Regions from separate parts of the Chryseobacterium sp. PCH239 genome, predicted to be linked through region 1. Evidence: riboswitches for the same ligand, from Rfam matches in the RefSeq annotation. Region 1 holds a riboswitch; each other region holds the start of a gene.
The links. Region 1 has a riboswitch for thiamine pyrophosphate ahead of pnuC (nicotinamide riboside transporter PnuC). Riboswitches for the same ligand answer to the same signal wherever they lie in the genome.
Positions count from the first base shown of each region.

Region 2: linked by a shared signal. The riboswitch ahead of KBP46_RS16650 (TonB-dependent receptor) and the one ahead of pnuC (nicotinamide riboside transporter PnuC) in region 1 are both predicted to bind thiamine pyrophosphate.
Region 3: linked by a shared signal. The riboswitch ahead of thiS (sulfur carrier protein ThiS) and the one ahead of pnuC (nicotinamide riboside transporter PnuC) in region 1 are both predicted to bind thiamine pyrophosphate.

Region 1 covers NZ_CP073027.1:909,744-920,484, reverse strand. Annotated here, with positions in the region: gene KBP46_RS04335 (alpha-ketoglutarate-dependent dioxygenase AlkB) at 1-93, shown strand, start outside; partial or broken gene KBP46_RS04330 (DUF4142 domain-containing protein) at 223-833, shown strand; gene KBP46_RS04325 (PA2169 family four-helix-bundle protein) at 956-1,414, opposite strand; TPP riboswitch at 1,536-1,642, shown strand; gene pnuC (nicotinamide riboside transporter PnuC) at 1,668-2,264, shown strand; gene KBP46_RS04315 (hypothetical protein) at 2,251-3,282, shown strand; gene KBP46_RS04310 (VOC family protein) at 3,744-4,103, shown strand; gene KBP46_RS04305 (GNAT family N-acetyltransferase) at 4,111-4,647, opposite strand; tRNA gene KBP46_RS04300 (tRNA-Ala) at 4,819-4,892, shown strand; gene KBP46_RS04295 (hypothetical protein) at 5,522-7,102, shown strand; gene KBP46_RS04290 (glycosyltransferase family 4 protein) at 7,746-8,813, opposite strand; gene KBP46_RS23505 (glycosyltransferase) at 8,825-9,505, opposite strand; partial or broken gene KBP46_RS23500 (DUF1972 domain-containing protein) at 9,581-9,691, opposite strand; gene KBP46_RS23495 (DUF1972 domain-containing protein) at 9,697-10,044, opposite strand; gene KBP46_RS04280 (glycosyltransferase family 4 protein) at 10,171-10,741, opposite strand, start outside.
Region 2 covers NZ_CP073027.1:3,594,377-3,605,117, reverse strand. Annotated here, with positions in the region: gene KBP46_RS16680 (heme-binding domain-containing protein) at 1-118, opposite strand, end outside; gene KBP46_RS16675 (Ig-like domain-containing protein) at 123-1,901, opposite strand; gene KBP46_RS16670 (serine hydrolase) at 1,927-3,189, opposite strand; gene KBP46_RS16665 (2-hydroxyacid dehydrogenase) at 3,361-4,290, opposite strand; gene KBP46_RS16660 (acyl-CoA thioesterase) at 4,454-4,996, opposite strand; gene KBP46_RS16655 (hypothetical protein) at 4,984-5,736, opposite strand; gene KBP46_RS16650 (TonB-dependent receptor) at 5,915-8,032, opposite strand; TPP riboswitch at 8,134-8,225, opposite strand; gene KBP46_RS16645 (WG repeat-containing protein) at 8,399-9,169, opposite strand; gene KBP46_RS16640 (bifunctional aconitate hydratase 2/2-methylisocitrate dehydratase) at 9,457-10,741, shown strand, end outside.
Region 3 covers NZ_CP073027.1:3,574,007-3,584,747, forward strand. Annotated here, with positions in the region: gene panB (3-methyl-2-oxobutanoate hydroxymethyltransferase) at 1-40, shown strand, start outside; gene KBP46_RS16555 (hypothetical protein) at 44-358, shown strand; gene KBP46_RS16560 (RluA family pseudouridine synthase) at 370-1,047, shown strand; gene KBP46_RS16565 (hypothetical protein) at 1,066-1,887, shown strand; TPP riboswitch at 1,996-2,092, shown strand; gene thiS (sulfur carrier protein ThiS) at 2,150-2,356, shown strand; gene thiC (phosphomethylpyrimidine synthase ThiC) at 2,381-4,192, shown strand; gene KBP46_RS16580 (thiamine phosphate synthase) at 4,189-4,776, shown strand; gene KBP46_RS16585 (hydroxymethylpyrimidine/phosphomethylpyrimidine kinase) at 4,752-5,489, shown strand; gene KBP46_RS16590 (thiamine phosphate synthase) at 5,495-6,100, shown strand; gene KBP46_RS16595 (thiazole synthase) at 6,105-6,881, shown strand; gene thiH (2-iminoacetate synthase ThiH) at 6,891-8,009, shown strand; gene KBP46_RS16605 (HesA/MoeB/ThiF family protein) at 8,151-8,861, shown strand; gene KBP46_RS16610 (TonB-dependent receptor) at 8,973-10,741, opposite strand, start outside.

The DNA.
Region 1 (10,741 bases):
CTTCAGGAAAACTGGGAACATCGTATTGCCAAGTCTCTAACCGCTATGAAGGAGCGTATTAATCTTACATTCCGGTTGGTTAATAAGTTGTAAGGTATTTATTCATAATGTTTTATGATTAGGTTAGAAGTGTTGTAATCGGTTTTTGGCAGATAAATTGTTGCATTTATAAACAAAGTCATTGTTTGACTTCATTAATATCACCACTTAAAATTTATTATTATGAAAAATCTTGTAGTAACAATTTTTGCATTAGCTGCTTTAACGGCCTGCAAAAAAAACGAACCGACAACCACGAGTCAATCTGAGGAAAGTACCACAATGTCTGCCCCTGCAGAATCCGGGATGACGGTAAGCGACTCCACCAAAATGTCAGACACCAAAGATCAGAAAAGTACTCTCAGTGATCAGGACAAAAAGTTTGCAGATGCTGCAGCCATAGGAGGACTGATGGAAGTAATGATGGGAAAACTGGCCGCAACAAACGCTGAAAACTCAGTGGTAAAATCTTTGGGAGCAATGATGGTAACCGATCATTCCAAAGCGAATGACGAGCTTAAGAATTGGGCATCAGGAATAGGGTATACCTTACCCACAAGTCTGGATGCCGAAAAGCAGAAGATGTATGATGACCTGAAAGCTAAGAAAGGTAAAGACTTTGACAAAAATATACAGATCTAATGGTCAGTGATCATAAAGAAGATGTGGAAGCATTCAAAAAAGAGGCGTCAGAAGGAACAGAAGCCTCATTAAAATCTTTCGCAGCGAAAGCCCTTCCGACACTTGAACATCATTTGCAGGAATCGGAAAAAGCTAAAAATGCGGTCAAATAATATTGAGTTTTTATGACCTGCATCATAAGTATGAGCATACAATATTTAATAATTTTGAATTGATTAAATATTATTTTGTTCTTGATTATAGTAAGCTCCTCTTTTTAAGAGGAGTTTTTTGATTATTCTTTCTTTTTATATTCTTCAATTTTCTTGAATTGTCTGTAAGAATCTTTAAGGATACGAAGCTGTTCAGACACAATCTCAGTACTTTTTGGGCTGAGCTCACCTGTGTCCAGGGCATTTTGATAAGCTTCAATAGCTGCTTTTTCGCCAAATACCACATTTTCTAATGTAGATTCTATGAGATTTCCCATGGTAAAAGAATTTTTAATGTCAATCCAAGTTCTGTGAACAGCTCCAGCCATGGACGTTGAGTCCTCCGGAGTGCCTTGCTTTTCTGTGATGAGGTTGATCAGTTCATTTTTCATGATTTTCGACTGCGAAATCATATGTTCGTATTCATCTTTTACATCCGGATACATTTCCCATACTTTTCCCTCAACTTTTTCAAAGCCTTGCTTTCTGTCGTTGGTAATGTGAAGTAAGTCATTAAGTACTGATATTTCTTGATTGTCCATAATATAAATTTTTAGTTATCCATAAAATTATAATTTCCCTCATCGACTCTTTATAATCGTGATCATATCCTGTAAATAAAAAACCAAAGTCCTTTCTTTTTTCAACAAAAAGCTGCACCTTTGCCGAACAATGGGGTGCTACAAAACAGTGGCTGAGATGATACCCAGGAATGTATTTCCACACCTGATCCGGATAATGCCGGTGTAGGGATTGCTTACTGATCATCTCATCATTTGATTTCTAATAATTAATATGATGCAGGACATTTTAAAACAAATTACCTTACCGGAATGGTTCGGAGTCTTATTTTCAGTCATTCAGGTTTTACTGGCCCGTAAAAACAATGTCAACAACTACCTTTTCGGAATTGCGGGGATTCTGCTTACGCTGTATGTGATGCTTACTTCCAAGCTGTACGCTGAATTTACCTTAAATCTTTATTATCTGATCATGAGCATCTATGGATGGTTATATTGGAAATTCGGAAAGCAGAAATCAGAAATGGAAATCTCTGTTACCACCACCACAGAAAAATGGATTACGGGAGGAATTGTTCTGGGAACTTTTATCTTATTCTGGTCTTTTCTGACCCATTTTACAGACTCGGATGTTCCTATCTGGGATTCTCTGGTGAGTGCTTTTGCCTGGGCGGGAATGTGGCTGATGGCGAGACGGAAAATTGAAAATTGGGTGATACTCAATGTCAGTAATATCATTTCTATTCCTTTAATGATTCATAAAGAATTGTATCTCTATGCTGTTTTGACGTCATTCTTATTTTTAGTAGCCATTTCCGGATATATAGAGTGGCAAAAAATTATTAAATCGAAAGCTAATGCTGAGTACTAAAGAGATCAGACGGGAACTTCATGGAGCCCCTGTAATTTCTGATAAAGTAATGCAGCATATTCATGAAGAAAAACTGCTTAAAATATGGGTTCCCAAAAAATATGGAGGACTCGGCTATCGTTTTGAAGAAGGACTTAACACCTTATTTAGCTGTGCAGAAACCGATGGAAGCTTTGGCTGGATGCTGACACTTTGTGCCGGAGCCAATTATTTTTCCAGAAATATCAAGCCTGAAATTGCTCAATTACTGTTTATCCATTCTGAAACCTGCTTTGGTGGCAGCGGAATGGTGGGAGGAACTGCAGAAAAAATAGACAACAGCCACTATCTGATCAACGGTTCATGGAATTTTGCAACAGGTGCACCTCATCTTACCCATTTTACATTGAATGCCAAAATTACAGAAAATGGAAAACCTTTAATGGATGGTCATGGCAATGGAATAATTCGATCATTTATTATTTCGAAAGAACAAGCTGAGGTTATTCCCAACTGGAAATCTATGGGAATGAAGGCCAGTGGCACCTATTCATTCACTGTTGAAAATGTGCTCGTTAATGAAGACTATAGTTTTGTTTACGATACTTTTTTCACCAATGATATTCTGGACACTATTCCTTTTCGGATTTTTGCAGACTTGACACTGTTGGTCAACTATTTGGGAATGGCTTCTCATTTTATTGAAGAAGCAGAATATATTCGTCCTGAGATCCATTTCAAAAGTTTCACAGAGTCTGTTGAAAAGCATTTGGAAAAAGTATTGCAAATTGCCGGAGAAGTAGAAAATATACTCGGTGATCACAAAGATATTTCTGAAGGATATCAAAACGAAATCCACCAATATGGAGTAGAGCTGGTTCAAAGATTATCCCATCAGATTCTTACTATTTATACACAGCTGGGAATCCGGGCTACGGATATTAATTCTGAAGTGTATCAGGTGTTCTGTGATTATTTTACAGCTGCGATGCATTCTAATTTCAGACCTTCTGCTGATGATTTGGACTTTTCTTTTTGAGTAGAAAATTCTTTGTTAATAAACTTTTTATCTAATGCTGGTATTCTTTTATGACTGGCGTCATAAAGTAATTTTTATTATTTCACTATATTTGGAATAATAAAACTAACCCCATGAAATAAGCCAACATAAAGACTTGTTAAACTAAAAATGATTAAAGATTACCAAAGATTATGAAAGACTTATTTTCATTAAACGGAAAGAAAAGGATCATGTGATTACGCACTTAAAAAAAGAGATGTACTCATTGATCGAAAATGATAACTGGATTACAGTTACGGTTAAAAAGTGGTTTCATACAATGATCGTATCCTATTTGATTTGCAATGGTTTAGTTACTTTAACGATTGTAAGAACAAAATTCACTCTATTTTACGAAAAATATACCGTTTTGTAATTATTTCTTTTTGAGAATAGAGTTATAAGATCTTAAATTCTTTATTATTTAAAGCAACACTAAAATGAAATTAAAAATATTATCCATCGTTTGGGGCGTTGCGGATTTGAACAGAGCAATTGCATTTTGGTGTGAAGCTTTGCACTACAAAATAAAGAATGAGCCTGATGTTGACTTTGCCATTCTGATACCAAAGGAAGGAGATGGAATGCAGTTATCATTAAAATTAACCAGTTCAGAACAGCCAAAGAGACATCATATGGACCTGATAACTGATAATCAGCGGCAGGAAGTAGAGCGGCTTCTTAGTATTGGGGCTGGAAAGATGCCAGGCTGGAATTACGAAGATGATGCTGACTATGTAGTTCTTCTTGATCCCGAAGGAAATTCATTTTGCGTAGTACAGCAAAACAATGATATCTGAAAGGCATCTATTCTGTAACCCATTCTTCACGAAGAACTGCATAAATAATATCATCAACCCATTTATTTTTCCAGAACAGACTTTTCACAAAATGCCCTTCTTTTCTTAAACCAATTCTTTCCATCAGTTGAAGAGAAGCAGTGTTGTCAGGATCTACGGAAGCTGTAATTCTGTGTTTTTGTAAATCATTAAAAAGAAAATCAATGATACCTTTTAAAGCCTCAGAAGCATACCCTTTACCCTGAAATGAGGTGTTTAAGGTAATTCCAAGTTCTACCTGTACATTTTCATCTCCAATAAAATGAATTCCGATATCTCCAATGACTGCTTTTGTTTCTTGATCAGTAATCAACAGCTGATACCAGCTTTCAGGTTGGTTGAATTCAGTTGTGTTTCTTTGGATAAAACTTTCCACTTCTTCCAGGGTTTCAGGAATCCAGCCTTGAAATTTATTGGCTTCGGCATCTGAGCGGTAATCGAAAATATCCTGTTTGTCATCAATCGTAATATCCCGAAGAACTAATCTTTTTGTATAGAGTTGCATGATTGTATTATAATTTCAGACAAAAATAGGTTAATTAGGAATTTATTCTAGGGATAATGATGGATTTTATGGTCATTGAGCCTATTTCCATTAATTTTAATTCAATAAAAATTATAAAATAGTTGCAAATATCATTTAAATACTTACTTTTGTATCGCCTTACAAAAAAACGGGGGATTGGCGCAGTTGGCTAGCGCGTTTGACTGGCAGTCAAAAGGTCACGGGTTCGAATCCCGTATTCTCCACTTAGTGCAATTATAAAATGTATATAATGTACGAAAATATGATAAAACCTACAAAAATCAATTTTTGTAGGTTTTTTTGTAAAAAGGGATGGTATAGTTTTCAAAAATTTTTAGTTCCACTTTTAATAACCTTTAAATGTTGCATTGTGTTAGAGCAAAGTTATGGACTCTTTTCTATAGAGATGCTTATCAATTAAAGTGGAAAGATATAAAGGAAGGTCATGATGGAGGTCTATGGATTATGAACAGTAGACATAAATCTAATTCACAAATGGATATTTCTCTATTACCGAAGGTTATTGAAATTTTTTTAATTAAAAGAAATCGCAGATATATACGAAATACCAAATAATCTCAATACCCATAAATTTTTATTCTTTTTCTCCAAAATTGTATTTAAAATATTTTGATCTGAAATAGATCTCTTAAAAGTCCAGAATAACGGACTTTAGTTTTTAAGGTTGTCTGATTTGTTATATGATACAGCCTATTTTTTGATATTAATATTTGTGGATATTTTTCCACAAGCCTGTACATGTATTTCCACGGCATTCGAAGAATTTTTACATCTCTATTAGCATACCTTTACCCCGTAATAATATCAGTTATGATATGTAAAACAATAATGAATGGTTAAAATTTATACAAAATTATTTATAGCAGTATTAGCTTTAAGCTCTACTTTTGCTTTTGCCCAGGCAGGAAATGTTGGTATTAATACTGCAAATCCAGGTTCCACTATGGATATTAATGGATCATTAGCAGCAAATTATAATGCTGTTATTACAAATTCTTATAATTTGAACTCATCAGATTTCCATGTTGCTTATAATGGTGGTTCCAATGCTGTTTTTAATCTCCCTTCCGCAGTCAGTGGGGCTGGGAATTATAAAGGACGTATTTACAGGATTAAAAATAATACAAACTTTAGTATTACAGTAAATTCTGCATCTCCAGAGACTATTAATGGAAATCCCAATGTTCTTGTACCAGCAAATCAAAGTGTAGAATTAATCAATACCGGGCTTACAGGAGCTTCTTCTACATGGGAAATCCTTTCAAAAGGAAGTTCTTCTACAGGAGATTATATTATTGTAAAACCAAACGCTATTCAAACAGTATCTACAGGGTCGGACGTTACATTTGGGTCTGTAATTGCAGCCAATAATATTACTTATAATGCCGGTGTTTTTAATTTGAAAGCCGGGAAAACCTATGTTCTCCGTTGCCAACTGCATGCTACAGAGTTCTCACTAGCTGGAGGTTTCTTTGTCTATGAGTGGGTTGATGCTTCAAATAATTCTGTTCTTCCCTCCAGTACCACCGGTGTTGTTGATGCGATAAATAATTATCCTGCCACTTCAATAGGAGGCCAGCCAGAAGCCTATGCTATTTACAGACCTACAGTGGATACCTCTGTAAAAGTACGATTAGGAGGAGCAGGAACAGCTCAGTTGAATCCTCAGATAGGATTTATGACTGTTACAGAGCTTGCTGGAGGGAATGGAAACGGAGGAACAACGATTATTAATAACAATATTACCGCAAGCAATGGTCTTACATTATCAGGTACAGATGTAAAACTGGGAGGAACCCTCTCACAAGCTACAGATATAGCAATGGCGGGAAACAATTTAAGTATTAATGGTACAGGAAAAGTCCTGATGGGGACCAATACGGTGCCCGCGGGTGCATCAAATGCAAAAGTTATTATTGATAATGGGACTACCAACGGTGCTCTTCAAATTAAAGATGGTACTCAGCAGTTGGGGTATGTCCTCACAAGTGATGCCAATGGTTTGGCAACATGGTCATCCACTGTTACTACAGCGTTCGCCAATAATTGGACACCATATACCGGGACATTAATAAATCCTTATACAGGCGGAACTGGAGCTGCAGGATTAAATACGGGAGTTCAGGTAACTATCCCTGCAAAAGGATGGTATTTTTTCCGATGTGGAGTTGCGATCAATTCTGATTGTAATGATTACTTTTTTTATATTAACGGTATTGGTGATGTCTGGAGAAGCTACTGTGGCTCAAACACTGCTGCATTCATGTTTCCAAGAGATCAGAACCGTGTATTATATTTTGCTACACCAGGAACCTACACTGTGTTAGCTGGTAAAACAAATGGAGTAGTTCCGACCTCATTCAATGCTGGAAACCCTTCTTTTTATCTGGATTTTGTAAAATTCCAAAATTAAATAGCGGCTTTTATGTTAAGGTTCAGCGATTCTAAAAACACAGAAAAACTACAAGGATTATTTCTTTGTAGTTTTTTTATGGATTAAAATCACTACTTTTTCCGTTCTATGGAAAAAGTAGTGATTTGATGTGATTTGTATTGATAAATTTTGTGTCTTTTATTTTTAGAGATAATTTGTATTGTTTTTATTCTAAATTTATAAGGTCTTTAAAAGTATTCTACTCTTATTATAACTGTTGAATTACCATACAAAAGCAATGTAGAACTACATCATATCCAATCACTTTATTGATGATTGGACTCTAAAAAGCTCATTTTTATAAGTAATTCTCTACAATAAAATTTTGCGCAATTTTATTGTAAGATTTTAAATATGTATAACAACAGTTAGTTTTCAATTGACTTTTTAGCTTTTACTGCTTTTAAAAGATGTTAGAAGTTTTATAAATCATGATGAAGCCAATTACTTTTTGCTCATCCGGAGAAACAGAGCATCCTTGCTTTCTTTGTTTATTACTTGCCCTTAGTTATTCTCATGAAGGGTTTCTACTAAAGTGCTCGCAGCATCTTGTTTTATAATTAGTGATAGAGGAGTTTATACAAGAGATTCCAAAAAATGACAGTGAATAAATGAAACAATCTTAGTTGTACTCTAATTCTTTTATCCTTTTTTTCCAGCTCAGGAAATGATTAATACTTTTAATGATTTTGAAAACAGCTATAAATATAAAAAAGGAGATTAATGAAGAATAAATAGAGTAGCTTTTAAAAAAAACATACTGAACGAGAAATGTCAGAACATTAATCAAAATAAAAGTAATACTTATTTTTTTATGAGAAAAACCTAATAAAAGAAGAAGATGATGGATATGGGTTTTATCTGCTTTGAAAGGTGATTTTCCTCTTAATATTCTATCAGTATACACTCGTATAGAATCAATTACGGGAATAGTAAATACAAAAAGTATAAAAAATACTCCATAAGGAAAAGTTGTTGTATTGTTATCAAACTTTGTGATGAAAATTCCCAGACATATCAATAAATATCCTAAAAATAGCGAGCCTGAATTTCCTAAGAAAATTTTATTTTTCTGAGAAAGATTATATTTTAGAAAAGCTATAATACTTCCAACAAAAAGTATAGCTACTCTTGCCAGCCCTAAGTTGCCTTCTATTAACATGATAATAAAGAACAAAACAAATCCTATTCCTGCTACACTACCTGCAAGCCCATCCACACCATCTATAAGATTAAAAGCATTAACTGCTGTTACGATAACCAAAACAGTGAGCAGATACTGGAAGTATGTATTAATTTCATAGATTCCGAACAATCCGTATAAAGATGAAATTCTTATTCCGGAAGTCGCTATAATGATACTTACACAAACTTGAATGATTAGTTTATAAATAGCTTTAATATCAGTTTTATCATCTAGAGTTCCCACCAGAAGTAAAATATAAGAGGTTACAATAATTGGAAGTATTATTCTCCAGCTTTTATCTGCGGAAATTTCAATTAATAGTAAAATAATCATTCCAATAGCCAGACCTCCAATTAATGGAGTAGGAGTGTAATGTATTTTTCTTGTATTGGGAACGTCTACCAATCTAAATTTTTGGGCAATGATTCTCATTACGGGGATTATACAGATTGATAAAATGAAGGCAAGGGTTCCCGATATTAATAGTTCTATAAAATTTTTCATGGTACTTTGTTTTAAATGGGTTCACTGGGATTATTGAATAACTGTATGTTTTTCAGATGTTCTAAGTTGTACTTTTCAAGGATTTTTTTCTCCAGGTTACAAATTACAGGATATACTTTTGCTTTGTTTTTTGCAGTAAATGTTTCTTCAATAAGATTATGGTATTTTTTTGCGATTTTTTTCCAGATATATCTTCTTTCCGCTATCTGCTTCATCCTGATTGCACAATTTTGAAGATCTTCATTTTTCAGTTGAGCCAAAATATTTTTCAATTCTTCTGCATTTGAAAAATAAAATGCCTGATTTTCTGTAGTTGTTCTGTTGTAAGAAACACCATTGCTGATAACCGGTAGTCCTAAAAACATGGCTTCCACTAAAGAAGGATTGGTGCCTCCTGCAGAATGACCGTGAATATAAAGCGAAGCATTTCCGCGAATAAGATCTATTGTCTCTTGCTCATAAATTGGATCTAAAAGATGAATATTTTCGAAATCTGAATATTGCTGTTTCAATTCCACACCATATTGACTATTCTTCCAGTTACCAACCATTACGAGCTTGCGGCCAGGAAATTCGCTGAATACTTTTAAAATAGTGTGAACGTGATTCTCTGGTTCTATTCTGCACACTTTTACGGCGTACTCACCCAGTAAAAAAGGATATTCTTCAATATTTTTTGATGTGGGAACCAAATTTACTTTTGTGTGGTCTGCCCCATATTCTATTACCCTGCTGATTGTTTTATATCTTAAAGAAGTATAATCCTGAATAGATTCATTATCAGAAATATCAATATCAGAAAACTGTACTGCCAGTTTTTCTGCCCAATATAAATATAATTTGGCTGCTAATGACCATTTATCTCTTTTCCATTCGATACCATCTATGGAAATAATGATTTTTTACTGGTAAACATTTTTACAAATGGAAGAAGCCAGGCTCCGGCTACCCCTAAAATCAGTAAAACATCACAGTAAAATAATGAATGAATAATAGACCATGTATCATATGCAATACTCTGAACTCCATTGGCGTCTAGAGGAATATATTTTAGTCTGGCTCCTTTCCAGCTTTCACTCCTTTCTTTTTCTGGGTATTTTTTTGAGGAACAGTATACTGTAAAATCATAGGTATCTGAGAGCTCTTCTACAAGATGAGCAGCTAAAGTTTCAAATCCTCCATAATTGGCAGGTAAGCCAACGGTTCCGATAATTGCTACTTTTGTTTTCATAATTAGTTATATTTAAAAAGAGTATAACTATTCATGTTCCAAAAGTAAACTGGATTATAATTTGTTGATAATCAGTATTTTATTTTTGTAAATATTTGTGCATAATTCCAAAAAATGGAAAATCTGTTATAAACTGGAAATAATATGGATTGATTCTTTCTCAAAATACTCCTCCGAGAACATCAGACTTTTAGCATAAGCTGCATCACTGAAAGATTGATAAATAATTCTATCTTTTAATATATAGTTTATTTTTTCAGATAGCTCATTTATATTTTTAGAATTAACCCAAAAACCATTTTCACCATTTTTCACAAGCTCCGTAACGCCGCCAATTGGCGGAACAATAACAGGAAGACGATATCGCATTCCTTCCAGAATAGTTAATCCAAATGTTTCAACCCAAAGATCGGGATGAGATAGATTGACCACTAAATCAGCCTCACGGTAAAAAATATGAGTGTCAACCTGAGTAGGATAGATTTTCAGATTTTTTGGAATTTCTTTCATCCTGAAATAATCTAAAATTTCCTGCTCTGAAGCATTGACTACCAGTTTGAAAATATATTGTGAATTTTGTTGTGCCAGCTCCAAAAACTCGTTTACCCCTTTGTATATTTTTAAAGAGCAGATCATTAAAACCACCGGAACTGTATTTTTATGATTTTGAAATTGGTCTGCTTTTTCAACAAAATCA
Region 2 (10,741 bases), 2.4 Mb from region 1:
TTGCATCAACAAAGTTTACCTTCGTATCCACAGGCTGATTGGTTCTATCGATAGGAAAGAACTGAATCAGGGCAAACGCCACCAATGTCCAGAATATTATTTTCTTAGCGATCTTCATCAACTTACTTTACTGGCGTTAAAACAGCATTTTGAGATTTTAATTCTTTTTTAGCTTCCTGTTTCACTTCAGTCGCAGCTGGTGGAGTTTCCACTACAGGAGTTGTTACAGCGGGCGTAGCTCCTTTAGGATTATCAAGTGTTCTGGTATCCTTCAGATCCCACTCTTCTCTTGTTTCCCATAGACCTCTAATGATCACTTTTTTATAGAAAATATAGGCATCTTCAGCAAAAACATCATTTGCAAAATCTGCTTCATCCCAATATTTATTCCCGTTATTATCTACCAGAATTCTCACAATATATTCTCCAGGTTTCAGGATATCAAATTTTACTTTGTCTCCTTTTATATATCTCTGATAGGCAATTTTATCTGAAGAATCCAGCAGCTGAATCCAATAATTTGTCGTAGGTGCATTAGAAATGGAGAATTCAACACTTCCAAACTGGTCTATCTTGTCAACATCAAAATCGAAACGCTTAGACTGAGTATTTTTTGCATAGAAAGAGGATACTGTTTCTTTAGGTACGGTAAGCTCATAACTTTTCCCCATTACAAAATCTGACTGAACCTGAATCTGATAAGGATTTGTTTCTGAAATTCTCGCAGTAAATGGTAACGATGTTAAACTGTCTCCTTTCATCTTAAGTGTCCATTTTGAAGGATCTATTTTATCAACGATATAATTGGAAGATATCCTAAAATCTGACTTTGGAGCTAATGATTCACCTCCATTATCACTGTTGAGATCCATGACATTCTTTTTATTGTATCTGTAAAATAAAGACACGCTGTAAGCACTGTCTTTTTTCGGACCTTTATTATGGGTGAATATCAGTTTTTCATTAGCGTCCTGCCCTACATTATCTTTTACCGCATCAAACCAGATTCTTACAGAGTCTGATTTCGGAGTATGGGTTATTTTTACATCTTTCAGTTTCTCATTCAGCGACTGAACTTTTACTTCGTCAGGATTTCCTTCAAAGGTCATCAGAACACCGCCTGAGATTTCTTTCATTTCAACATACTTTACAGCCTTTTTGGAAGGATATACTTTTAAGTTTAACCCTGAAATAGATTTCTCAAAATTGATGGGATCTTTCTGGAAACCTACTTTTTCTTTACCCGGATCATACATAGAATTTCCATTCTCGTCTTCAAAAGCAATAATTTTATATTTCCCAGGAGTCAGATAGTTTAATTCGTAATATCCGTCTTCATCTACCTTTGTGATATAGTAAGGTTTTTTCTTGTAATCCATTGTATCTTTTAGCTGATACAATCCTACCACAAGTTTATTTTCTGCTGTAGTTCCTTCTTTCTTTTTAGTATTGAGAGCATCCTTCACTTCACCGCTGATATAAAGATCGTCCAATTTATCTCCTGTAGAAAAAGCAAAATTGAAATACCTTAGTATATTGGATTCGTTATTATCAACAATTGAGTTTCCAAAATTGAAATTATACGTTGTATTAGCCTGAAGGGTATCTGACCATTGAATCAGAACAAATTTGTTGGCAATATTGGACGGAAGAATCCTCGTTATCCCTTTAATGGGAGGTGAAATAATCAGGTTTTTATTGATATCCTTCAACGTCACATATTCATCAAAATCCAGACGGAGCTGGTGAATATCTCTTTTGACATTAATTCTTGTTGTATCAATGTTTGAACTTAAAAATTTCGGTGCCAGAGTATCTTTAGGTCCTCCAACAGGAGATCCTACTCTTGCACATGAATGTACAAGAAAACAGATAACGAATAATAAAAGAAACCTTTTCATGAAAATGTTTAGGCAAAAGTAAACATTATTCTCCAAAAACTTCCTGTCCGGAATTTAAAGTATCTTTATTGTCATGCATCACCGTATGAAGTTTCTCTTTCTGTAAAGGGAAATCTTCAAATAATCCTGATAATGCAAGAGCTGTATATACTTTGTTTGAATATTTATTTCCAATAGCTACAATGGTAACCTTAGATTTTAAAAGATGGGCAAATACCGAGTTGGTGCCATGCCACCATCCGTTGTGATAGGTCAGCTTCTCGCCATTATCGAATATTTTCATTCTGAATCCTAACCCATAATTATTCATTCCTGCTTTCTCATTGCTGTAAGGAGTAAATACCATCTGCATCAGTTCCGGTTTCAGGAAATTTTTCGAAAACATTGCTTTTGAGAAGTTGTATAAATCTCTTGGTGTAGTGTACACATTTTTATCTCCGTAAATCAGATCAAGTCTGTCTAAAGGATACAACTTATTTCCTCCATAATAGAAAGACTGCGAAGCTGTAGGAATATCTTTTTCCTGGAAGATGTACGTGTTATTCATTTTCAATGGTGTGAAAACCATTTCTTTCATCGCCTGAGGGAAAGGAGTTTTAGTCACTTTCTCAATTAATAAAGCCAATAAAGCAAAATTCGTGTTGCAATACATAAATCCTGTATCCGTATCTCTTGCCAGATCAGGTTTATATTTGATGATCATATTCAATACATCTTCGTTGGTAATAAAAGGCTTGGAAAGTTCTGCCGGAGCAGGTTGTATCTTGGTAATAAAATATTCATATTTTGGAAGACCGCTTCTTTGATCCAATAAAGTCTGAACGGTAACATTCGGATAGGGAAATCCTGGAAAAAACTGCGTAAGGTGATCCGTTAATTTTATTTTCCCGGCCTCTATAAGCTTCATCATGGCCATTGCCGTTAAAGTCTTTGAAACTGAAGCAACGTGCAAAGGTGTATTTTTATCGATTGGCATTTGGTTTCCTTCTCTTCCGAAACCTCTGTAATTTTCATACAGGATTTCATCACCTTTGGCAACAAGAATTCCACCACTAAGGTCTCCTCCTTCCCATATTTTTTTGTAATACTGATCTATATAACTTACGGTAGTTTGTCTGTTCAAAAGCTGTCCGTCACCCTTTGTAAAAATATCACTCAGATCTACATTTCCATAGTTGGGCAGATTGGTTGTATTTTCAGCCGAAACTTCTTTGGCTTCAGACTTTTTTTTACAGGAAAATATTGATAATAGAACAGTTAAAATAAGTACAAAATTACGCGTCGTCATGAGATTCAAAAATGAGCGGCAATTTAATAAAACTCAAAATAAATAATAAATATGAGGTGGATATTATGAATTATTTAACATAAGTGAAATAGAAAAGTAAAATGTTAAAGGGTAAAAAGGCGGATTTACTTTTTGTATATCCGCCTTTTATATTTTATTTTTTTAAATATCTTAACAATGTGAAGCCACAATTTTATCTACAATAAACTGAGCCAGTTTTTCTTTACTTTGATGGGTCCATCCGGCAATATGGGGTGTTACAATAGCTTTCTCTGACTCAAGAAGATATTTCAGAACTTCATTTTCTGATTCAATGTTCTCAAAAGAAGACTTTTCATATTCCAAAACATCCAGACAAGCACCTTTTACTTTTCCTGATTTCAATGCTTGTACTAAACTTTTAGTTTCAACATTCTTTCCTCTTGCAGTATTCACAAAATAAAATTCCTTTCTCATTTCTGCAATGAATGTTTCATCTATAAGATAATGGGTTTCCGCAGTTAAAGGAATGTGTAAGCTCACAATCTCTGCAGACTGCTTCAATTCATCCAATGAAACCTGTACTGCATATTCATCAGAAAGATCAGGAACAATATCATGGAAAATCACTTTACATCCAAACCCTGAAAGTCTTTTTGCAGTAGCTTTTCCCATATTACCATATCCGATAAGCCCTACAGTTTTTCCTAATAGCTCATCTCCTCTGTTTTCTTCACGTTTCCAGATCCCGTTTTTCACTTCCTGAGAAGCAATAAAAAGTCTGTTCATGATCACCAGTAACATTCCCACTACATGCTCAGCCACAGAATCTCTGTTTCCTTCCGGAGAATTGATCAGCTGAATTCCCAGTTTTTCTGCAACAGGAATATCAATATTTTCCATTCCGGCTCCTACTCTTGCGATGAATTTCAGGTTCTTCCCTTTTTCCAGAAAGTTTTTGTCTAGTGGAATACGGCTTCTGATAATAATTCCGTCGTAGTTCTCAATTTTATCACAAACCTCATCATAAGACGATGTAAAATCCTCTTCTAAAATAAAATTCTGAGCCAAAAGCTGTTCAGTGATGAGAGGATGGTTTTTATCTAAAAGAAGTATTTTCATTTTTTATAAATGATTTTAGAGATAGGAACAGATTCCTAAATGATTACAATTTTATTCTACCGCAAAGTTCGCAAATTTCTGAAAAAACAAATGCTTTTAAGCTCGCAAAGGCGTTAGCACTCAGCAAAGTTTAAAAGCATTTTTATTGATAAAGTATATAAGCTTACTTTTTATCTTTCTTAGACTCCTGCGGTTCCTGGAATAGTTTTTTAAGTTCTACAGACTCCAAAGGTTTCATTCTTCCGGAAAGGATCAATGAAAGTTCTTTTCTACGGAATGCTGCGGCAAATCTTTCTTTTTCTTCCTCTGTTTCAGGAATCATTTCCGGAATAGGAATTGGACGGTTGAATTCATCTACTGCAACGAAAGTATAAATCCCGGCATTCGTATGAACTTTTTTCTGATTGATAGGATCATCCAACCATACATCTACATACACTTCCATGGAAGTGGAAAATGCTCTGGAAACTTTAGATTCAAGCACCACAACTCCTCCTTCCGGAATCGGATGGTTGAAAGATACGTGGTTTACAGAAGCTGTAACTACTCTTCTTTCGCAGTGTCTTGCTGCAGAAATAGACGCACAACGGTCCATTTTTGCTAAAAGTTCACCACCGAAAAGGTTTCTTAGAGAATTGGTTTCGTTCGGAAGAACGATATTGGTCATAATAGTCAGAGATTCTGACGCTTTTTTTATTTTTGCCATCTAGTCTTAGTGTTGTTTGGGACAGCCGGGGCAGATTGTTTTACTTTTCCGGCGGGTTTTACTAATGAATCTTTTTTCAAAGAATCTGAAACGGATGTTTCCGGGGTATGTACCATTACTTTCACCGTATCTTTTACAATTCTATGGGTGGAAGTCTGTACAGAAACATTATTGAAAGATTTTTTTCCAAAAAGAAGTTCCTGTTGGCTAAACGCCAGGTATAAAATCCCAAGAACCGGAATAACCAGAAGGAAAATCCAAAGAATTGTTTTTTTGAATTTAAAATCCTTTTCGCGATTCACTGTGGTATTCACTTTTTCCCCGTTATTGATATCTGAGAATCTGATTTCTTCCAATCCGTAAAAGTCCGGACGTCCGGATTCTATTCTTTTTCCCTTGAAATGAGTGTGTCCTTCTTCAATGAAGACTGTTCCAAGGTTTTGAATTTCAAGAACCTGTTCGGCCTGAAGTTTTTTCTTCCAAAAATCAGTCTGAATTTTAAGATCACTTTTTGAAGCTTCCAGAGACATTTGTTTTTGTTCTGCAATAAAAGCAGCAAGATCTTTAGTCTGTACTTCGTAATCTATTGTAAACTCAATCTGACTGGCCGGAGGCAGAATGCTTCCGTTTTCAGAATTAATAATTGCCTTAGAATTTTTCAGTGAAAACACCCCAAAGCCTGGAACTGTGGCAGTTCCAAATTGTTTTAAGTATTCTAAAATATATGCTGAAATATTCATTTGGCAGCAAATTTATAACTTTTTCGTGACTTTTTGTAATATTTAATGGATATAAAAAAGACTGCCGAAACAGTCTTTTACTTAATCTGTAGTAAAACAGATTTACTGTTATTCAAACTGCTTTTTTTAAGCTTAAAAAGGTCAAAACTGTTAAAAAGCAAAAAGGCCGATTTGTCAATTACTGAATTTTCCAGCTCACTCCAAACATAAAATTCGTTCCTGCCTGAGAAAAATAATAAGGCTGCCCATCATAAACAGATCCGTTATTCACATATTTCTTATTGAACAGGTTATTCACCAATAACTTCAATGCAATTTCATTATTGGCAATTTTAAACTGGTACTGAGCATTGAAATCTGTAAGGAAATAATCTTTAAGCTGCAGATTGGCATCTTCGGTATTATCCAGATATTGTTTTCCTACATACTGATTCATTAAAGCAAACTGGAAATTTTTTGTAGGATTGAATTTCAAGCCTAAATTGGCTATAACATTTGGAGAAAATGAAATCTGAGTATTTCCAAGGCTTTTAGGAACATCACCATTCTGAATATTAAAATCCTGATTTCTGTTCTGGCTTAATGTTATGTTACCGGAAACCTCCCATTGTTTGGATAGTTTTGCCAAAGCACCAATCTCAATACCTCTTCTGTAGCTCTTCCCTGAATTTGTTCTGATAAATGCCCCTACGTTATTCAGTTCTCCGTTCAGAACTAATTGGTTCACATAATACATATAATACACATTCGCAGTAAAAGAAACGATTCCGAACTGTTTTTCAAAACCGGCTTCAATATCGTGAAGCTTTTCTGCTTTTACATCATTATTAGCCATCAGATCGTCTCTGTTGGGTTCACGATGGGCGTGGGCGTAAGAAAGGAATATTTTACCTCCGTCAATTCTGTAATTTACTCCAGCTTTTGGATTAAAAAACAGCCAGTTTTTACTTAAATCTGCTCCTTCACCATCACCAGCCGTCAGAATCTTTGTGTTGTAATTTATTTTTCTGAGCTGCAAATCACCAAAGAATTCAAAATTATTCAATCTTAATAAAGCTTTTGCAAAACCAGACACCTCATTCTTTACAGAGCGATTTCTGTAATATTCGCTTTCATCAATCTGAGGAAAAAATACTCCTGTTACATTTCCATAGTGTCTTCCGTAATACTGATTGACCACAGCACCAAAGTTCAAATCTAAATTTTCAAACTTTCCGTACAATGTAGAAACCATTCCGTAGAAATCGTTATTCAGCCATTTTTTTCTGATAAAGTCTGAAGCTTTTATCGTTTCTCCTCCTTCTGTTATATTGGGAAGGTTATATCTTGAAAAAGGATCTCCCTGCTTGTAGTTTTCATAATATCCCTTTCCTTTTGTATAGTGGAACGTGGTTTCCAGATTCCAGCGGTCGTTGAATTTCTGTTCCCAAAGCAACTGATAATGGTTCTGTCTGTAGTTATCCGTTTCATTATCATAGAAACTTACAATATTCTCCCAGTTGGCATCATAAATGGCTCCTGAAATATTGAATTTAGGATCAGTCTCCCAGGTTTTACGATCAATCCCGTTCCATGCCTGATATGTTTTCTCTTTTCCACCAAAAGCCATTAAACGTAATTTCGTGTTTCCTTCTTCAAATAAGGCAGTGAAATTATAAGAATGTAAGTTGGATGAAGCTCTGTCGATGTATCCGTCAGAATGAATATGAGTATATCTTCCCATCACAGAAAGTCGGTTTTTCCAGAATTTCCCTGAGCCAACTTCTGCTGAATATTTATAAGTATTAAATGATCCGTAGCTGTCATCCGTTTTAAAATAAAATTTCTCTTCAGGATCCTTAGAAAGTACGTTAATACTTGCTCCGAAGGCAGAAACCCCGTTATTGGAAGTTCCTACTCCTCTCTGAATGACAATCTGTGAGGCAGAACTTGTCAAATCCGGAACGTTGACAAAAAAGGTTCCTTGACTTTCAGAGTCGTTGTATGGAACACCGTTCATCATAACATTGATGGCACTTCCTGAAACACCACGGATTCTGAAACCGGTATATCCTACTCCGTTTCCGGCATCTGACGTCGAAATAGTGGAAGTTTGATTTTTCAAAAGAATAGGAAGATCCTGTCCCAGATTCTTACTGTCCAGATCTTTCTGTACATTGATGATTTCCTTTGCTACCGGAAGCCTTTTGGTAAAGTTGACTGCTTCAATTTCCCTCACCTTTAGGGAATCTTTATTCTGAGCCTGTATAAAAGCTACTGAGCCTACACTAAGCCCTAAAAAAAATAATCCTTTCATTCTATAAATCTTTAACATTTAATGAATAAAAGGGGTTGAGCAATAATGTAACAATTTTATTAATTTAACAGTCTAGCAATTGGTATATTGTTATACTGTTTCATTGGTACATTTTCAATTCCCTAAACAGCATTACCTGTTCCAGGTTCATTGGGTATAATCTCAGCCTGTTAAAGCACCCCTTTATTTCAGCCGCAAAATTACAAAAAATATATGAACTGCGATCGGGTTACGAGATGTGGGCTTCTGAATATCAGATTACGTGGTAAATAAATAGTTACAGAATGGAAAAAACACTATGAAAAATAGGAGTTATCAAATGAATCATTCATCATTCATCATTCATCATTCATCATTTATAATTATTTAGTAAGTTTTGTTGTTGGCATCGATATAGTAGTAATTCGAGCCGTCTTTTGTCACTTCAAACATCTTACCGAGTTTCCAGCTGAAATTTCTTTTAATATTGGAATATTCAAACGGAATAATAACTTTATTGTTAACATCAATGATTCCAAATTTATCATTATTGGAAGCAACAATCATTGGATTAGCTACATCATCCCCTTCAAGAATGAACAGATACTGATATTGAGGATAGATCTGATATTGTCTGTAATCTGCGGCATTTACAAATTTGGATTTTTCAATGATTCCGTAAAAACCATTCAGGATATAAGCCTGGAATAACTGTTGTTTATATTCTTCAAATTTACATTTTCCAAAATCGGTATCTTTAAACTTATAGACTCGCTTCCCAGACTTATCTATACGGTAAGAAATCATATTTTTCTCCACCGTAGCATAGTCTTTTGTTCCAAATTTTCTCACTTTTTCATTAGGAGAATTCAGAAGGTTGCAGTCTTCATAAAAAAATACGGCAATATGATATTCCGGCTGGATAATAAATTTCCCGTTCTGATTGACATACCCGAACTGATCTCCTTTTTTCTTAGGAATCAAAACAGGAAGATCTATGTTGATCACCACCAGATCAGCATTAGGTTTGCTGGCTGAAGCTGCTTTTTTAGCCGTGGTTTTCGGTCCTTTCTTCGCAGGGATTTTCTTCACAGATCGGGTCTGTGAGAAAACGAAAATCGAAATAAAAACACATAAAACATTCAGGATATTTTTCATATTCTCCATTTGATTACAAAAATACGACCAAAAATAGATATTATAAAATTCATATTTATAAAGAATCTAAATAATTTCATTCTTATAAAATTGTAAAATTTCGTAATTTTGGGAACATTTTGAAATGTTTGATAATTTTAAAAAACTTTTGAAAAAGTGTAGATTATGCTGACTTTATTCGGTTAATGTTGCATCAAAATGCGAGAACTCAAAATGTCATTAATTGTATTTATACACCCCGGTAAAGAAAAAGCAGGCCTACCTTTAATTTTGAAAGACCTTCTATTATGAGTATTTATAAGGATTACATCAAAGAGATTGAAGAAAGAAAAACCCAGGGGCTTCATCCAAAGCCAATTGATGGTGCTGAATTACTAAGCGAAATCATTGCACAAATTAAAGATTCAGGTAATGCTGACCGACCGGACTCTCTTAAATTTTTCATTTATAACACACTACCCGGAACAACAAGTGCAGCGGGAGTAAAAGCAAAATTTTTAAAAGAAATTATTCTGGGTGAATCCGTAGTAGAAGAAATTTCCCCGGCATTTGCCTTTGAATTATTATCTCATATGAAAGGCGGACCTTCTATTGAGGTGCTGCTGGACCTTGCTTTAGGTAATGATGCAGCGATTGCCAAAGAAGCTGCCAACGTTCTTAAAACTCAGGTTTTCCTTTATGAAGCAGATACGAACCGTCTGAAAGAAGCATTCAACAGCGGAAACGAAATTGCAAAAGAAATCCTTGAAAGCTACGCAAAAGCTGAATTCTTCACTAAACTTCCTGAAGTTGCTGAAGAAATTAAAGTAGTTACTTATATTGCTGGTGAAGGAGATATTTCTACAGATTTACTTTCTCCGGGTAATCAGGCTCACTCAAGATCAGACCGTGAACTTCATGGAAAATGTATGATCACTCCTGAAGCTCAGGAAGAAATCAAAGCTTTACAGGCAAAGCATCCTGATGCAAGCGTTATGCTGATCGCTGAAAAAGGAACAATGGGTGTTGGATCATCCAGAATGTCCGGAGTAAACAACGTGGCTCTTTGGACAGGAAAACAGGCCAGCCCATATGTACCATTCGTTAACATTGCTCCTATTGTAGGAGGAACAAACGGTATTTCTCCGATCTTCCTTACCACAGTAGACGTTACCGGAGGTATCGGTATTGACCTTAAAAACTGGGTAAAGAAAGTTGACGAAAACGGAAACCCGGTTCGTAATGAAAACGGTGACATTGTTCTTGAAGAAGCATATTCAGTAGCAACAGGAACTGTTTTAACAATCAATACAAAAGAAAAGAAATTATTTAACGGCGACCAGGAACTGATCGACCTTACCAAATCTTTCACTCCGCAAAAGATGGAATTCATCAGAGCAGGAGGATCTTACGCGGTCGTATTTGGTAAAAAACTACAGACATTTGCTGCTCAGGTTTTAGGTATTGAAGCGCCGACGGTTTTTGCTCCTTCAAAAGAAATTTCTCATGAAGGACAGGGACTTACTGCTGTAGAAAAGATTTTCAACAGAAATGCTGTGGGAACTACCCCAGGAAAAGTTCTGCACGCAGGAT
Region 3 (10,741 bases), 2.4 Mb from region 1:
GAAAAGTGTAGAGTTTCCAAACGAAAACGAAAGCTATTAATCTATGCAGAACCAACAATCTATCCAGGGAATATTATCTATCGCAGCATTGATTTGTCTTGCTGTGGGATGGTTTAATCTGTTTTCTCCGGAAATTAATCATTTACTTTCTAGAAAAGTATTTTATGTGCTGATAGGAGCAAGTTTCTTTATTCAGGCTCCGCTGCTTACAAATAAAAACTTTGTGTATGCTATGTATGCTGCTGCTGCCATCTGTGTATTCGGAGCATTTATTCCGGAAGGCTCAAAACTTTCAGCTGTTAAAACGGTAGGCCTTCTGGCAGGAATTATCTTGTCTTTATCCAATAGAAGAAGATAGAATGAAATAGTATGAAGGAGCAGATTATATATGAAGACAACCATCTTCTGGTGATTAATAAAAAGGTGGGTCAGCTTGTACAAGGTGACAAAACCGGAGATGAATCACTATTAGAATCCATCAAGAATTTTATAAAAATAAGAGATGCTAAGCCGGGAAATGTTTTTCTCGGCTTGGTTCATCGTATAGACCGTCCTACATCAGGGCTGGTGATCTATGCAAAGACTTCCAAAGCGCTTTCCCGTTTGACGCAAATGGTGAAAAACCGTGAAGTAAAAAAAACATATTGGGCAGTTGTAGGGAAAGAAATGATCCCACAAAGTCAGAGGCTAGTACATTATTTAAAGAAAAATGAAAAAAATAATAAAGCCATTGTTTTTCCAAAAGCTACAGAAGGAGCAAAAGAAGCCATTCTTACCTATCATGTGATTAAAACACTGGATAATTATCTTCTTCTTGAGATTGATCTTGAAACAGGAAGGCATCATCAGATCAGAGCACAACTATCTAAAACGGGAGTTCCCATTAAAGGAGATCTGAAATATGGAGCGCCACGTTCCAATCCTGATGGAGGAATCAATCTTCATGCAAGGAAACTGGAATTTATTCATCCGGTTACCAAAGAAAATATTGAAATCATAGCTCCTGTTCCGCAGAATGATGCGATCTGGAGGGCTTGTGAAGAATAAAACTAAAAACTAAATAATATGAAACTTAAATTAATTTTTGTAATGACCCTATTATTGGTTATTACCTCTTGCTCTAAAGATAATGAAATTGAGACTCCTCCAGAGGTTATAACAGATAGACCGGCTAAAATTTCTGCTGCTTTTCCCCTTTTGAATGCAGGACTTATTATTTCTGGAAATGATGTAAATTATACATTTGAATATGATTCAGCGGGGAGAGTAACTAAAAGAAATGGATTTGTTTTTAAGGGTAATATAATGTATCCGGATTATTTTTTACATACTTCATATACTGGTATAACTTATACAGGTAATACTGCTGTTATGAAAAATTATAATGCTGGTGCTCCCAATGAAAGAAAACTTGAATTTGATAATCAAGGAAGAGTGATTAAACTAATCGTTCCTTCCGTTACTGATGCAACAAAGGAAAAACATATTACATATAGTTATAATATTGCGGGAAAACTTGCGGAAACCTTGACCTCTTTTCCTAATGCGGTTTACGATCCTGCCAATCCCAATGATTATATTTTAACCTATGTAGACACGTTTACTTATGATAATATGGGAAATATGGATAAGATAGTGACTAAAGAAAAGCATAATAATATAGAGGTTTATATTATAAAAGAAGTAGAATTTAAAGATTTTGATCTTGTCCCAAATCCGTTTCGGAAACTAGGTATTTTTGACGAGTACTTTTATTATTCACTATCCACTAATAATTTTGGAATGCTGATAACTAAGAATTATCAATTGGGAAATTATATAAATAGCTACACATCATTATGGAAGCGTTATTATAATTCAGATTGGAGTATGAAGCTTTTTGAATAAGATATTTTTGATTTAAATATCAATAAAGCCCGTTTCAATTTCAGAGACGGGCTTTTTATTTAAAATCATTTCAGATTTTGCCCATTCTAAAAAAATGTCTAACTTCGTCCCAAACTTTAGGGGTGTCTGTTACCAACAGACTGAGACTTTACCCTTTGAACCTGATCTGGATCATACCAGCGTAGGGAAAAGTAGATGACTTTTGCTGTACATTCTATTGTACAATAATGGCCATTCCTAAAGTATATTTAATTTATTAGGAATGGAACTTATAATCAACCACACCCGAAAAACATTTGATGTACTTCCTGCCAACCTGGAAGCATTACTGGCTATTGAGCTGCCTGGAAAAAAGAAAGGTATTGCTGTAGCTGTCAACAATCGCATTATTCCCCTGTCTGTCTGGGCGGAAACCATGCTAAACAATAACGATTCAGTGTTAATCATTACTGCCACTCAGGGCGGTTAATTCTCATATTTAATACCAATACTTATGGCTCACTCCATTACATGTTCGCCATTTCCGAACTCAAAGAAAATCTATATTGAAGGTACATTACATCCTATCAATGTAGCCATGCGTGAAATACAGCTTAGCCCCACGAAATTGACCAATGGCGGCTTTGAACATAATGCTCCGGTAACCATTTATGACACTTCGGGGCCTTATACCGATGAAAATGCAGTCATTGACATTCAGAAAGGGCTTCCAAGAATCAGAGAACAATGGATTCTGGATAGAAATGATGTGAATATCTTAGACGGAATTACATCTGAATACGGCAAAGCGCGTTTGGCAGATCCTCGTCTTGATGAATTGAGGTTTTCCTATGATCATAAACCTAAAGTGGCAAAGGATGGCAAAGAACTGACCCAGCTTTACTATGCCAAACAGGGAATCATTACTCCGGAAATGGAGTATGTTGCCATCAGAGAAAATCAAAGAATAGAGCAGCTTGAATCCGTATCAAAAGAAATGGCTTTTCAGCATGCCGGACAAAGCTTTGGGGCGAATACTCCCAAAAGTAAAATCACCCCGGAATTTGTAAGAGACGAAATTGCTGCCGGAAGAGCTATTATTCCCAATAACATCAACCATCCGGAAAGCGAGCCGATGATTATCGGGAGAAATTTCCTGGTAAAGATCAATGCGAATATCGGAAACAGTGCCGTTTCATCCAGTATTGAAGAAGAAGTGGAAAAAGCAGTATGGGCCTGCCGATGGGGAGCAGATACCATTATGGACCTTTCAACCGGTAAAAATATTCACGAAACAAGAGAATGGATCATCAGAAATAGTCCGGTTCCTATTGGTACTGTTCCGATCTATCAAGCATTGGAAAAAGTAAAAGGTGTTCCTGAAGATCTTACATGGGAAATCTTCAGAGATACTTTGATTGAACAGGCTGAACAGGGAGTTTCTTATTTTACCATCCACGCAGGAGTTTTACTAAGATATATTCATCTGACAGCCAACAGAGTAACCGGAATTGTATCCAGAGGAGGATCGATTATGGCAAAATGGTGCTTATTTCATCATAAAGAAAGTTTCCTGTATACCCATTTTGAGGAGATTTGTGAAATCATGAAGAAATACGACGTAGCTTTCTCTCTGGGAGACGGTCTTCGTCCGGGATCTATTGCAGATGCTAATGATGCCGCTCAGTTTGCAGAACTGGAAACTTTAGGTGAACTAACAAAAATTGCATGGAAGCACAATGTACAGGTAATGATTGAAGGCCCTGGGCACGTTCCGATGCACATGATCAAAGAAAATATGGAAAAGCAGCTGGAAGAATGCCATGAAGCTCCATTCTATACCTTAGGCCCTTTGACTACAGATATTGCACCGGGCTATGATCATATTACTTCAGGAATCGGGGCTGCCATGATCGGATGGTTTGGATGTGCAATGCTTTGCTATGTAACTCCGAAGGAACATTTAGGGCTTCCGAATAAAGACGATGTAAAAGTTGGAGTAATAACTTATAAGCTGGCGGCTCATGCTGCAGATTTGGCTAAAGGTCATCCGGGAGCACAGTACAGGGACAATGCATTGAGTAAAGCCAGATTTGAATTCAGATGGGAAGATCAATTTAACCTTTCATTAGATCCAGAGACAGCAAGAGCTTATCATGATGAAACACTGCCTGCAGAAGGAGCAAAAATTGCCCATTTCTGTTCCATGTGCGGACCGAAATTCTGTTCCATGAAAATTACACAGGAAATTCGTGAATCAGCAGAACAAGGAATGCTTGATAAATCACAGGAGTTCATCGAAAAAGGGAAAGAAATTTATATATGATCCTGGTCATTACTCCTGAATTGATTGTCCCGAACGAGACAGATTTCATTAATCAGATGTTTCAGGAAGGTCTTGATCTGCTTCACATTCGTAAACCATGGATCAGCCGGAATGAAATGATTGAATTTATCACTCAGATTGATGAATCTTTTTATACACAGCTGGTTTTGCATACGTATTATGACCTTGGGAAAGAATTTACTATTTCAAGGTTTCATTTCAGAGAGATTGATCGACAGGAAGAAATGTATAAGTCTTTTGCGAAAGAAAATACCATTTCAACTTCTGTACATGATATTAAAACCTACAATACTTTGGAAAAAGAATGGGAATATGCTTTCATAAGCCCGTTCTTTCCAAGTATCTCCAAAAAAGGATATGGATTGAATTCTACCATTAAAGAAGAAATAAAACATCGGAACAATCCGGATGTAAAATTGATTGCTCTTGGAGGAATTCATCAGGATAATATTCATGAAGTTTTCGATTCAGATGCTGATGGAGCAGCTTTATTAGGTGCAATCTGGGAAAGTGAAGAACCCTTAAAAGTATTCAAAAAATGCAGGAACGTCCTTATGTCATAAGTATTGCAGGCTTCGATCCCAGTGGCGGAGCAGGCTTATTATCAGATAGCAAAACTTTTGAGCAATCAAAGGTGATGGGGCTTGGAGTGTGTACGGCATTAACATTGCAAACTGCTTCGAAATGCCTGAGTTTAGAATGGCGGCCTATACATGAAGTAACTGAAGCGATTCAGGTACTGATGGATAATTATTCCGTTTCAGCCGTGAAAATTGGAATTGTGAAGGATGCCGAATTTCTGGGTAAGATTGTAAAAACAGTTCAAAAAGGAAATCCTGAAGTGAAAATAGTTTGGGATCCCGTTCTGAAAAGTACTTCTGAATTTACATTTTTTAACCTTGAAACACTTCCTCAATTAAAAAGTACGGTTAATAAACTTAGTTTAATAACTCCTAATTATAACGAATACCACATTTTAAGAGGAGATAATCTTTTGCCGGATACAAATCAATGCTCATTACTGATCAAAGGAGGACACCGTAAAGATCATTTGGGAACGGATATTTTAGTTGAAAACGAAAAAGAAACTTTTTTACTCCCGTCCGAAGACAATACAATCTATTTTCCTAAACATGGTTCCGGCTGTGTTTTATCTTCAGCCATTACAGCAGAACTGGCGAAAGGCGAAAATATGGAGAAGGCATGCCGAAACGGAAAACGATACATCGAAAAATTTTTAAAAAGCAATCCCTCTTTATTGGGAGCGCATTCATAGAAAACATGGAAAAATTACAATACATATCACAAGGAAATACCCTGCAGGAACAGGAACTTTGTATTCGGAAAGCCTTAGACAACGGGATCAAATGGGTACAGGTTCGATGGAAAAATGCTCCTGAAAACGAATTAATCAATCTTTGTGAAATTTCAAAACAACTTTGTTCAGAATATCAGGCGGTTTGTATTATCAATGACCATGTACAAATAGCCAAAGAAATAGATGCAGATGGTGTTCATTTAGGATTGAACGACAGTGCCATTGAAGAAGCAAGACTGATCTTAGACGAAAATAAAATAATTGGAGGAACGGCTAATACCCTTTCAGATGTCATTCAGAGAATCAAAGAATCTTGTGATTATATAGGTTTAGGACCATTGAGATTTACTACAACCAAAGAAAAACTAAGCCCTGTTCTGGGGTTTGAAGGCTACCAGGCTATCATTGATGGATTAAGAGAAAAATCAATAGACGTTCCCCAAATATTTGCCATCGGAAGTGTTACTCTCGAAGATATTTTACCGTTACAGGAAATCGGGATTTATGGTGTTGCTGTATCCGGACTTATTACCAGGCAGCCGACTATTATTAACGAACTAAAAAAGTAATGATATGAACAATCAGAAATTAGAAATAGCAGGAAGAACTTTTGAATCAAGACTGTTTTTAGGAACAGGAAAATTCGGAAGTATGAGAGATATGGTGCAGTCTGTTATCGCATCAGAAACCAATATGGTGACAATGGCGCTTAAAAGAATTGATGCCCAATCCAGTGAGGATGATCTGCTTGATTCATTAAAAGAAACCAACGTTCACCTTCTGCCTAATACTTCCGGAGCAAGAACCGCCAAAGAAGCTGTATTGGCAGCTCAATTAGCCAGAGAAGCACTGGAAACAAACTGGGTAAAACTGGAAATTCATCCGGACCCAAAATATTTACTTCCCGATCCAATTGAAACTCTATATGCCACGGAAGAATTGGCTAAATTAGGATTTATTGTCATGCCTTATATCCATGCCGATCCTGTTTTATGCAAACGTCTTGAAGATGCCGGAACAGCTGTAGTAATGCCGTTGGGGGCACCCATTGGAACCAATAAAGGATTGAGAACTCAGGACTTTCTGGAAATAATCATCAGTCAGAGTAATGTTCCTGTAGTGGTAGATGCCGGAATCGGGGCACCATCAGATGCTGCAAAAGCAATGGAAATGGGAGCAGATGCTGTTTTGGTGAATACTGCCATTGCTGTAGCCAGAAATCCGTTGAATATGGCTGTTGCTTTTAAAGAAGGTGTGATTGCAGGAAGAAGAGCCTTTGAATCTGGATTGGGAGCTATTGCCAACCATGCCGAAGCTTCAAGTCCGCTTACTTCATTTTTATTTGAATAAATCAAACTTATGAAAAGCTTTAAAGATGTTTTTGAAAACTATCAGTGGGATGAGGTGAAGAATAAGCTTGGAAAAGTAAGTCTGGCAGATGTAAGATACAGTCTTCAGAAAAAAAATAAAACTCTGGACGATTTCCTGAATCTCCTTTCACCAGCTGCCTCTCAGGAACTGGAACTTATGGCAGGAATGACGCAGATGCTTACCCAAAAACGATTTGGAAAAACCATTCAGCTGTATGCACCGCTGTATCTCAGTAATGAATGTCAGAATATCTGCACCTATTGCGGATTCAGTCTTGATAATCATCTGAAAAGAAAAACCCTCTCCGATACGGAACTGATGATTGAAGCATCTGTTCTGAAATCAATGGGAGTGAATCATGTGCTGCTGGTAAGTGGTGAAGCCAATAAAATAGTAGGAGTTCCTTACTTTCAGAATGCTGTCCGTAAGTTAAAGCCTCATTTTTCCAACATTTCCATTGAAGTTCAGCCCTTATTGGAAGAAGAATATAAGTTGCTTCATGAGGAAGGAGTACATTCCGTTTTAGTGTATCAGGAAACCTATCATCAGGATGTTTACAGAGAATATCACCCAAAGGGTAAAAAATCTAACTTCCATTTCCGTCTGGAAACTCCCGACAGGGTAGGAAGAGCAGGAATTCATAAAATTGGACTAGGAGTTCTTCTTGGACTTGAAGATTGGAGAGTTGACAGTTTTTTTAACGCATTACACATTGATTATCTTCAGAAACAATACTGGAAAAGTAAATTTTCTGTTTCCTTTCCAAGACTCAGACCGGCAGAAGGGATTATTGAACCTAATTTCATAATGGAGGACAAAGATCTTCTTCAATTGATCTGTGCGTATAGAATCTGGAATGAAGACCTTGAAATCTCCATTTCTACCAGGGAAAGTGAAGTGTTTAGGAATAATATTGTTTCTCTGGGAGCAACCGCTATGAGTGCAGGTTCAAAAACAAATCCCGGAGGATATGCGGTGGATAAAGAATCTCTGGAACAGTTTGAAACCAGTGACGAGCGAAGTATGGATGAAATTAAAATCATGATTAAAAAAGCAGGTTATGATCCTGTGATGAAAGATTGGGATTCCGTATATAATGGATTTTGAAATTTTAAAGCCATTAAGGATTTTGAAGGAGTGAAGTTGAATTAATAAAAATCGGAGATTTTTTAGATAGTATCTTTTTAAAGCGAAGCTTAACTTTCCTAAAAAAGCTAAAGAAACTTAATGGCTCAATTATCATAAAGTATGAAAAAAGAAGATCATTTTTCACGGTACAGCCGGCAGATATTTATTGAAGAAATAGGATTGGAAGGACAAAAGAAAATAAGTTCATCCAAAGTTCTTGTCATTGGGGCAGGAGGTTTGGGAAGTCCTGTTATTCAATATCTGGCTGCTGCAGGAGTAGGAACTTTAGGTGTTGCAGATTTTGATGAGGTTGAACTTCATAATCTGAACCGGCAGATTATCCATACCGAAAACAGAGTAGGATTATCCAAAGTGAAAAGTGCTGAAACCTTTGTAGGAGAACTCAATCACCAGATTACATTCATCGGTATTGAAGAAAAAATCAATGAAAATAATGCAGAGGTAATTCTGTCTCAATATGATGTTATTGTTGACGGCTCAGATAACTTTTCAACAAGATATCTGGTAAATGATACCTGCGTGAAACTGAAAAAGGTTTTGGTTTATGGAAGTATTTTAGGGTTTTCAGGGCAGGTTGCTGTATTTAATCATAATGGAAGTAAAAATTTACGGGATATTTTCCCTGAACCGCCTTTCGATGAGGATGTGCCCGATTGTGACAGTCTTGGTGTATTAGGAGCTCTTCCCGGAATGATAGGCAGCATGATGGCTCTTCAGGCATTAAAAATTATCATAGATCTTCCGGTGGGTGTGAATCAAATGACATTGGTAGATACGATGAAGTGGAGATTTCAGACGATAGATTTCTGAAGTAAATGTAAACACTAATATCACTGATATTTTACCAAATAACACCATTTTAATATCAATAGAAAGAGGCAGTAAAATGATTACTGCCTCTTTTATTTATCTTAGAAAGGATTATTGTGCCTGCTGCATTACGCCACCGTTATCCTCTTTTTTAGTCTGGTTAAGGATATTCGGATCCTCTTTTGCCAGTTTATTTCTTGTCGGAATTTTGTAGTTGATAGAAAATCCGAAATTTCTTGTATCATATTTACTGCTGATCATTACAGGAGTTCCTGATGGAGGATTAGAACGTACCTGCATCATCTGTCCGTTGAAAATATCATTCGCAAAAACAGAAAGTGTCAGACGGTTGTTCATAAACTTTTTCGTCAGCGTAATATCAAGCGAGTTGTTGAACGGTTTTTCTGCCGTAAAGTAGAAATATCCTGCTTTGGGTGTCAGATAGCTGTAATTAGCTGTCATTTTGATGTCCTTAGGCAAAAGAATCTGCGTCATGATATTGAAAATCCAGAACCCTTTATTATTCAGATTGTCAATTTCATGTTTCTGATAACCGGCATATAAGTACATGAAGTTAATTTTATCAGGGTTGAAATCAAACTTCATAATCTCACTCATAGGCTTACTGAAAATCATGAAAGGAACCGGCAATCCCACGTTGAAGTTGTGAATTTTCATATTTGAAATATTCACCTGCTCGTTGTAGAGTTTTCTTCCGTCTTTTCGGATGATCTGTGCCACCTGATTGCTTGCCGAACTTACACTATATCCGATAAATGCATAATCAAAAGCTGAAATTTTCAATTCATAATTATCAAAAATAGTAGGTTGTAGATTCGGGTTACCGTTTACTTCTGTACTGGGTCCTGAGAACGTCACGTTGTTCGGGTTAAGGGCAGAAATACTCGGCAGACTGATTTTTCTGTTGTAATTCGCGGCAATATAAACCTGATTCATCATGTTATACTGCACGCTTGCATTAGGGAAAAATTTAAACTTATTGAAAGGAATTAAATTAGCCTCTACCAGTTTTGCATCTTTATCAAAATATCTTGTTACTCCGGAAATATCATAGTTCTCAGCACGGGAACCTAATGTGAAATCAAATTTTTTCAATTTAGCCTGAAACTCTAAGTAGGTAGAAGCTGTCTGTCTTTGATATTCCAGATTGGTCAGACCAAAACTTTTCGTATCATAATCCTGTCTTTCATATAACCCACCAAAACTTACCTTTCCGCCATCAAGAAGTTTGATTGGCTGTGCATAATCTACTTTCAGGTTCGCGATATTCATCACAGATTTATTGTTCAGAATATCTTTTAATCCGTTAGTAGGGCTATCAAGAGGTTCATTGGGATAGTTTACAAATGTTCCATCCTGAAAATAATTATCCTGAGAAAACTTGCTGTCTGATTTTGTATACCCAAACTGGAAATCAAGTTTTTGAGATTTGTCAGCAAAACGTTTCTGATACGTTACCACGGCTTCCTGTCTCAAGGTATTGGTATGGGCAACATCCGAAGAAGTGTAAAAAGCTTCTCTTAAATCCTTCGGGTTTCTCTTGAACGGTAGATCTCCATGTCCGTCACTTAAAGTATAGTTATCATTATTGTTGTGATAAATATCGTAGTTCAATAATAATCTGTCCTGTCCTAAATCAAAAGTCAATCCGGATTTTGCAAAATATCCGCGTGCATATCGATCGGTATGGCTGTTCAAAAGTTCATCCTGCTTACCATTCAGCATACTTTCACGGTAATTTTGCCCCACATTCAGCTGCCACCCGAAATATTTATTTCTGGCGTTTAAGTTAACAGAGTTTGTGGTTCTGCTTCTGAATTTATCATAATTCGTGAAAGAATAATTTCCAGAATAGGTAG